2 regions of the Kaistia sp. SLG-1 genome follow, and region 2 is predicted to be linked to the other one. Evidence: riboswitches for the same ligand, from Rfam matches in the RefSeq annotation. Region 2 holds a riboswitch; the other holds the start of a gene.
The links. Region 2 has a riboswitch for S-adenosylmethionine ahead of AC6HZP_RS03735 (O-succinylhomoserine sulfhydrylase). Riboswitches for the same ligand answer to the same signal wherever they lie in the genome.

Region 1 (4,414 bases), 1.6 Mb from region 2:
CGACGGCTGCATCGACTGGGACACCACCGTCGACGTGCTCGAGCGGCTCGCCGCGGCCGTCGAGGCCCGCCGCGCCGCGGTTCGCCGCGCCGCGTGAGATCCGGGAACGCTTCATCGTCAACGGACGGAGAAGCGTTCCCGATCCCGGCGTCGCCCTCGACAGCCCGTAGTCCGCGGACTGTCACTTTCTTCCCGAACTTTCACCTTCGAGGTGAAATTTCCCGTTCCGGCTGCTAGAAAGCGGCCCAAATCCAATAATCAAAGTCCAAAGGTCCGGCCGTCATGAGCGCCTTCAAGTCCGAGTTGATGCAGATCCTGACCGAGCGTGGTTTCGTCCACCAGTGCTCGGATAGCGAGGGGCTCGACCGCCGCTTCGCAACGGAATCCGTCACCGGCTATATCGGCTTTGACGCCACGGCGAAGAGCCTGCATGTCGGCTCGCTGATGCAGATCATGATGCTGCGCTGGATGCAGAAGACCGGCCATCGCCCGCTGGCGCTGATGGGCGGCGGCACGACCCGCATCGGCGACCCGTCGTTCAAGGACGAGGCGCGCAAGCTTTTGACCGACGAGATGATCGACGAGAATCTCGCCGGCATCCGCAAGGTGTTCGCCAACTACATCGATTTCGAAGGCGGCGAACGCCCGGCCATCATGGCCAACAACGCCGAGTGGCTGAACGGCCTGCACTATATCGACTTCCTGCGCGACGTCGGCCGCCACTTCTCGGTCAACCGCATGCTCTCCTTCGATTCGGTGAAAATGCGCCTCGACCGCGAGCAGTCGCTGTCCTTCCTCGAATTCAACTACATGATCCTGCAGGCCTACGACTTCGTCGAGCTGAACCAGCGTCACGACGTCATCCTGCAGATGGGCGGCTCCGACCAGTGGGGCAACATCGTCAACGGCATCGAGCTCGGCCACCGCATGCTCGACAAGCAGTTCTACGCGCTGACGACGCCGCTGCTCACCACCTCGTCCGGCGCCAAGATGGGCAAGACCGCGAACGGCGCCGTCTGGCTCAACGCCGACATGCTCGGCTCCTACGAGTTCTGGCAGTTCTGGCGCAACACCGAGGATGGCGACGTCGAGCGCTTCCTGAAGCTCTACACCGAGCTGCCGCTCAACGAGATCGCCCGCCTCGCGGCGCTCGGCGGCTCCGAGATCAACGACGCCAAGAAGATCCTCGCCACCGAGGTGACGGCGCTGGCGCATGGCCGCGCGGCAGCGGAAGAGGCTGCCGAGACGGCGCGGCGCACCTTCGAGGAAGGCGCGCTGGCCGAGAACCTGCCGACGATCGAGGTCGGCGCATCGGAATTCGCCAATGGCCTCGGCGTGCTGTCGCTGTTCGTGCAGGCGGGCCTCGTCGCCTCGAACGGCGAAGCGCGGCGTCAGATCAAGGGCGGCGGCCTGCGCGTCAACGACCAGGCGATCACCGACGAGAAGGTGCTGGTCGGCCCGGACGCGCTGACCGCCGAGGGCGTCGTGAAGCTCTCGCTCGGCCGCAAGAAGCACATACTGGTGCGCCCGGTCTGATCGCCTGGAGCGGCGTCTCGTTCTGAAGAGATGCCGCTGGCGTTGCCGGCATTCCGAAGGCGGTCGCCACAAGCTCCCCGTCATCCCCGCGAAGGCGGGGATCCATGCAGCCGCGGCGCTGGACGGCTGCACCTCCCATGCCTCGGCGGAATGGATCCCGGCTCGGGGGCCGGGATGACGGCGAGCGTGGGGCTGACGGAGCGCAAGGCTGTCCCGGCGCCTCCCCCCGAGCAGGGGCGAACAAGCAAAAAGGGCGGTGCCGAGGCCCGCCCTTTTCTGTTGTCCTCAACGCCCGACGCGCTCAGCCCTTGTCGCGGTCCAGCCCGACCCGCGCCATGTCGAAGGGCGTGGTCTGGTAAACGTCGTTGATCCAGTTGCTGAACAGCAGATGCGCATGGCTGCGCCAGCGGTTCTCCGGCCGCCGCGTCGGGTCGTCGTCCGGGAAGTAGTCGACCGGCAGCGGCATGGCGGGATCGATCGCCGCGTCGCGATGATATTCGTCCGCGAGCGACGTCGTGTCGTATTCGACGTGGTTCAGCATGTGCAGCATGTGGTGGCCGGGATCCTCGAGCAGGCATAGGCCCGTCTGGTCGCTTTCGGCCAGCGTCCGGAGCCCGCTTCCCGTGGGAACATCGGCGCTGCGCACCTCGGTCCAGCGCGACACGGGGATGGTGAAATCATCCGAGAAGCCGCGCAGATAGGGCGAGCTCGGCAGCAGGCTGCGATGGCGGAAGATGCCGAAGGCCTTGGCGTCGAGGTCATGCTTCGGCATGCCGTGGAAATGATGCAGCGCCGCCTGCGCCGCCCAGCAGATGGTCAGGCCGCGATGCACATGCGTCTGCGTCCAGTCGAGGATGCGGCGCATCTCGTCCCAGTAGCTGACCGCCTCGAACGGCATGCGCTCGACCGGCGCGCCGGTGATGATGAAGCCGTCGAAGCGCTCCGACTTCACGTCTTCCCACGGCTGGTAGAAGGCGAGCATGTGCTCGGCCGCCGTGTGGCGCGGCGTGTGGTCGGTGATTCGCACCAGCGTCAGCTCGACCTGCAGCGGCGAGGCGCCGATCAGGCGGGCGAACTGCGTCTCCGTGGAGATCTTGTTGGGCATCAGGTTCAGGAGCCCGATCCGGAGCGGGCGGATGTCCTGACGGACCGCGTCGGTTTCCCGCATCACCACGACGCCCTCAGCCTCGAGCGTCCGCGAAGCAGGCAAATCGTCAGGGATCTTGATCGGCATTCATGCGTCCTCTGCAGCGAGGGCGGACGCTTGGTGGCTGGATCCGTTTGGTTGCCGGCTCGGCCACATCCTCTCCGAAGGAGAGTGCCACCTTGCCCGGATAGGCAGGTTGGCGTTGGGCGTCGCCCCAACTCTTGATGTAGGACCGCTTCTATCCCGACTGGAGCGATTTGGCAAAGAATTCTATCGCGACTGGCGCACGCGAAGCGCGGGAGCCGAAACGAAAAGGGGCGGCGCCCGAAAGCACCGCCCCTCGATCTCTATTCAAACAGAAGCAAGTCCCTCACCCAACCCTCTCCCGCAAGCGGGCGAGGGCTTTGGGCCAGCGCCTTTCGCCAACGTCAACGCGCAACGTCGAGCTCCGGCGATCCCCCTCTCCCGCGTGCGGGAGAGGGTTGGGGTGAGGGTCTATCGACCAGCTCGCCTTAGAAGGCGACGCTCAGGCGGCCCTGCACGGAATTGTCGGCCGCGTCGCTGGCGATCTGGCCGGCATAGAACAGGCCGAACTTGGCGCCCGCCGTCACGTCGACGTCGAAGCCAGCCTTGAGCAGCAGCGCGTCCTTGGCGATCGGCGCGCCGGTCACCTGGAAGGCATCGCCACCGGCGAAGGCCAGAGCCGTCGTCGGCGTCACGTCGCCCCAGGCATGCTGCCAGGCGGCGGCGCCCTGCAGCGTCACGGCGGTGTTGCCGACGGCGATCTTGTGATCGGCGCGGAGGCCGAGCGTACCGTAGGTGACGCTCTGGTTGTTGCTCGCGGCGGTGAGAGCAGCCGAACCGCCCGTCTCGCTGTAACCATCGGTCGAGAGATGGACATAGGCGAGGCCGGCGAAGGGCTCGATCTTCGTCGCGGCGCCGACGGCGACGTCATAGCCGAGCTCGCCGAAGACCTGCGTCGTGCCGGCGGAATAGTCGGCCTTCACCTGCTCGAAATAGTTCGGCAGCACGACGTTGCGGGTCGTGTCGATGTCGTTCCAGGTGTAGCTGGCGCCGAGGCGGACATTCACGTCGGCGAACTTGCCGCCGGCATAGGCGAGCAGGTGGTAGTTGTCGCTGTTGCCCGACGAATTACGGTCATCGAGGTCGAAGTTCGTCCGGCTGTAGCCGGCGGCGACGCCGAGCAGCCAGTCGCGGCCGAAGTCGCGGTCGTAACCGACCAGGATACCGCCGGTCGAACGGTCAACCTTGGCGGCGTTGCCGTCGCTGTCGCTATGGCCCCAGGAACCGAAGGCCTGCGACCAGAACGTGTTGGCCTCGGCGACCGGCGCCTGCGGCGCGCCCGGGAACGGAGCCGCGCTGCGCTTCTCGCCCTCGGCATAGCCGGAAGCGAGGCTGACGGACGGGGTTGCCGCGCCCTTCGACGGGTACTGCAGCCGGCCGAGCACGGCGTCGCGCAGGAAGAGACCGTCGTTCAGCAGCACGCCGGAAGCGCTGGCATGGACCTCGCCGGAGATCGCATCGAGGGCCGCCGCGGCGTTGCCGCGCGAAACGACTTCCAGCGCCTCGTAGAGCGCGCCGCCGCCAACCGAATCGAGCCCGTTGCCGGCCGCCGCCTGATTGGCGGTCTGCGCGGCCGAGGCGAAGGACTTGTCGCGCTGGAGACGCAGATCGAGATTCTGCTTGTTGCCGACAATCTCGCCGAAGAGC
Region 2 (4,414 bases):
CGGCGAGATCGTCCTCACCGGCAGCCTCGTCGAAACGCGCTGGCTCAACGCCGGCGACCAGGTCGAGATCGAGATCTCGGGGCTTGGCGGGGTAACGCTGGCGGTGTCGGAGTAGTCTGGCTGTACCGGCAACAGGAGCTCGGCTTCGGCAGACAAGCGGATCCGCCCTTCGCACCGAGCTGCCTCGGTACCGGCTGTCCCGCTGATGGCGATTTGACGTTGAAGGCTTGATGATGCGACGGCTTGCGACAAAGCTCGCCGTCATCCCGGGCGGAGACCCGGGATCCATTCATCCGGGTTGCGGGGAGCTTCGCGCTGCGAGGCTTCGGCTGCATGGATCCCCGCCATCGCGGGGATGACGGCGGAGCACATCACCCTCATCCGCCGCCAGCCGCCTGCGAAGACGCGGCCCGCTCGGAAGCCAATGCCCGTTGCGCCCAACCCTACCGAAAATGCTTCGAGAGCTTCAGGCCCTGGGCCTGGTAGTTGGACCCGAGGTCGCTGCCGTAGAGCTTGGCAGGCCGTTGCGACATCTTCTCGTAGACGAGGCGGCCGACCGTCTGGCCATGTTCGAGGATGAACGGCACCTCGTGGCTGCGCACCTCGAGCACGGCGCGGCTGCCGGCGCCGCCGGCGGCCTGGTGGCCGAAGCCGGGATCGAAGAAGCCGGCATAGTGGACGCGGAATTCGCCGACCAGCGGATCGAAGGCGACCATCTCGGCGGCATAGTCGGGCGGCACATGCACCGCCTCGCGCGACACGAGGATGTAGAACTGGTCGGGATCGAGGATCAGCTCGGCCTTGCCGCGCACCGGGATCGGCTCCCAGTAGTCGAGCACGTCGCAGGCGGCGCGCTTGTCGACGTCGATGACGCCGGTATGGCGCTTGGCGCGGTAGCCGATGATGCCGTTCGAGCCTTCGAGGTCGATCGAGAGCAGCAGCCCGCCCGATGCGCGGAAATCGCCGTTGACCAGCGGTTCGCGGGCGTTGAGCGCCGCGAGCTCGACGTCACCGAGGTGTGTGTCGCCGCGACGAAAACGGATCTGCGACAGGCGCGAGCCGGTGCGGGCGACGATCGGGAACGTGCGCGGGGAAACTTCCAGATAGAGCGGGCCGGTATAGCCGGCCGGGATCGTGTCGAAGGACTGCGCCCGGTCGGTGATGACGCGGGTGAAGATATCGAGCCGGCCGGTCGAGGATTTCGGATTGGCGGAAGCCTGCACGTCGGCCGGCAGCGCCAGGCTTTCGAGCAGCGGCACGATATAGACGCAGCCCGTCTCCAGCACGGAGCCGCTGGCAAGGTCGATCGCGTGCAGGGTGAGTTCGGCGAGCCGATCCTTCACCAGAACGTTCGGGCCGGGCAGGAAGCTGGCGCGGACGCGATAGGCGACGGCGCCGAGGCGCAGGTCGAGGCTCGCCGGCTGGATCTGGTCGGCATCGAGCGGCCGTTCGATCCGGATCTCGCCGGCAGCGAGGCTCGCGCCGATCTGCTCGGCCGAGAGAATTCCGATTGCTGCTTCGCTTGACATGCCCGCTCCGTAACACATGCCACTGCATAGGCGAGCGGCGGGAATGCAGCAAGTCGCGCGTTAGCAGAAGTCGCCGTTGACGCCAAGCCGCCGGAGGCATATCAAAAAACGGATGGATCGTGGTCTATTTGAGCCGACCGGCTTGCCGCCACGTTAAACAATGTCGCTAAAAGGTCGGTTGCCGGAAATCCGACATCCGATTTTTGCCCGACCTCGCGTCGGGTTTTTCTTGATCGGGATCAGAACAGAATGTCCGAAGACAAGCCAAAGCGCCCCCGCCGCCCCGCCACGGAGCTCGTGCATGGCGGCACCCTCCGTTCGCAATTCGGCGAAATCTCGGAAGCGATGTTCCTGACGCAGGGCTTCGCCTACGACACCGCCGAGGCGGCGGAAGCGCGCTTCAAGGGCGAGGATCCGGGCTTCATCTATTCGCGCTTCTCCAATCCGACCGTCTTCATGTTCGAGGAGCGCATCCGCCTGCTGGAAGGTGCCGCCGCGGCGCGCGCGACGGCGAGCGGCATGGCGGCAGTCACCGCCGCGCTGATGTCGATGCTGAAGGCCGGCGATCATGTCGTCGCCGCCAAGGCGCTGTTCTCGTCCTGTCTCTACGTGGTCGAGGACCTGCTGCCGCGCTTCGGCGTTCAGTCGACGCTGGTCGACGGCACAGATCTGAACCAGTGGCGCGACGCTGTCCGGCCGAACACCAAGGCCTTCTTCCTCGAAAGCCCGACCAATCCGACGCTGGAAGTGATCGACATCGCCGCGGTGGCTGACATCGCGCATGAGGCCGGCGCGCTGCTCATCGTCGACAACGTGTTCGCGACGCCGATCTGGCAGCAGCCGATCAAGCTCGGCGCCGACGTCGTCGTCTATTCCGGCACCAAGCACATCGACGGCCAGGGCCGTGTGCTCGGCGGCATCATCCTGTCGGCGGATGAGGCCTATGTGAACGACCATCTGCACAATTTCCTGCGCCAGACCGGGCCGACCCTCTCGGCCTTCAACGCCTGGGTGCTGCTCAAGGGCCTGGAGACGCTCGATATCCGCGTCCGCCGGCAGACCGAGAGCGCCGCGAAGATCGCCGACGCCATCGCCGGCCATCCGAAGATCGCCAGGCTGATCTATCCCGGCCGCGCCGACCATCCGCAGGCCGACATCGTCAAGAAGCAGATGGGCGCCGGCTCGACGCTGATTGCCTTCGAGGTCGATGGCGGCAAGGACGCGGCGTTCCGCGTCGCCAGCGCCATGGAGGTCGTGACGATCTCCAACAATCTCGGCGACGCCAAGAGCCTGATCACCCACCCTTCGACGACAACGCACCAGCGCCTGACCGAGGAAGCGCGCCTCGGCTTCGGCATCACGCCCGGCATGCTGCGCCTGTCGATCGGCCTCGAAGATCCGGACGACCTCATCGAGGACATCAGCCTCGCGCTCGACCAAGCTTAGCAAGCCAGCAGGCGTAGCAAAAACCACACAACTCCGGGGATTCGCGGCCGGCGGCCGCGAGTCACCAAGCTGTCACATATGGTTCGCGCCGGTCCTATAATTCCGTCACGGGGCGATGGAACCGACCACCCGCTGGGGTATCCCCAGACCGGCCGGAGGCTGATTTTTTGATGCCTTTTTGGGAACCATATCCATGACGACACCACGTCACATCCTGTCGGCCGGCATTTTGTCGGCCAGTGCGCTGGTCCTTGGGACCTTTGCCGCTTCGGCTGCCGATCTTGGCGCCGTCAAGGTTCCGGACGGCGCGATCGAGGCGCCGACCGCGCCGACAACCACCTTCGGCATCGAGGCGAGCCCGGAATTCTACGGCCGCTCGAGCGGTTCAAACGCGCTCGGCAATTATGCCGATACGGCGGTGAAGGCCAGCCTGTCGCACACGTTCGGCGGCGTCTGGGTGCTCGGCGGTTCGCTCCAGGCGACGCTCAAGGAAGACGACACGCAGCAATATTATGCCGAAGTGACTGGCGGCTATAAGTTCAAATTCGACAAGTTCACGCTGACCCCCTCGGTCGGCCTTGGCGACACCTGGGACGCGACCGGCCTCGGCGACCACAAGGATTCGAATGCGCTCTACTACGCGTTCTACCTCGCGGGCGATTTGAAGCTGAACTCGCAATGGACCTGGAACGTGTTCAACCTGCGCTATCGCGACGCGTTCGACTATCAGTGGATCACGCCGAAGGCCGCCACCGGCATCACCTATTCGTTCGATGCCTATAATTCGGTCTACACCAATGCCGGCTACAGCTGGAAGGATACCGGGAACGGGCTGAAGGGCGACAAGATCAACGTCGCCTTCGGTTACAAGCGGTCGTTCTGAGCCGCTCCGGCACGCTGCCGCAACAACTGCCTCGTGCCGCTTGATCTGCGTCAAGCGGCACGCACGCTTCCAAGGATAGGCTTGTCGACACTTGGTCGTGTCGATGTTGGTTGGTCATATTGTCCATGCGCTGAATTGCGCAGTGGCGGGGCCGCTTCGTCCGTGATTACTGGCGCCAGATGGCTGCCGCCATGCCAAACGAATGTTGGACAGATTCGTCGTCCTGCTCTAGTTTGGAACCCATCCAAAAAGCGGGCGCTGCTGATGGACTATCAATCGTTTTTCGTGGATGCGATCGACGCTCTCCACTCCGAGAAGCGCTATCGCGTCTTCGCCGATCTCGAACGCATTGTCGGGCGGTTTCCGCACGCGATCTGGCGTTCGGAGCGTGGCGCGCGCGAAATCACCATCTGGTGCTCGAACGACTATCTCGGCATGGGCCACCACCCCGACGTCGTCCGCACGATGGCGGAAACGGCGCAGGGCCTCGGCACCGGCGCCGGCGGCACGCGCAACATCTCCGGCAACAGCCATCCCATCGTCGAACTCGAGGCCG

Region 1: it holds a riboswitch for S-adenosylmethionine, as region 2 does, so the genes downstream of both, AC6HZP_RS10855 (homoserine O-succinyltransferase) here and AC6HZP_RS03735 (O-succinylhomoserine sulfhydrylase) in region 2, are expected to answer to the same signal.

The regions. Positions count from the first base shown of each region.
Region 1 covers NZ_AP048544.1:2,418,745-2,423,158, reverse strand. Annotated here, with positions in the region: gene AC6HZP_RS10865 (3-deoxy-7-phosphoheptulonate synthase) at 1-97, shown strand, start outside; gene tyrS (tyrosine--tRNA ligase) at 283-1,536, shown strand; gene AC6HZP_RS10855 (homoserine O-succinyltransferase) at 1,838-2,770, opposite strand; SAM-I-IV-variant riboswitch at 2,808-2,916, opposite strand; gene AC6HZP_RS10850 (autotransporter family protein) at 3,196-4,414, opposite strand, start outside.
Region 2 covers NZ_AP048544.1:827,922-832,335, reverse strand. Annotated here, with positions in the region: gene AC6HZP_RS03745 (2-keto-4-pentenoate hydratase) at 1-115, shown strand, start outside; gene AC6HZP_RS03740 (2'-deoxycytidine 5'-triphosphate deaminase) at 444-1,529, opposite strand; SAM riboswitch at 1,639-1,719, shown strand; gene AC6HZP_RS03735 (O-succinylhomoserine sulfhydrylase) at 1,779-2,975, shown strand; gene AC6HZP_RS03730 (hypothetical protein) at 3,169-3,858, shown strand; gene hemA (5-aminolevulinate synthase) at 4,123-4,414, shown strand, end outside.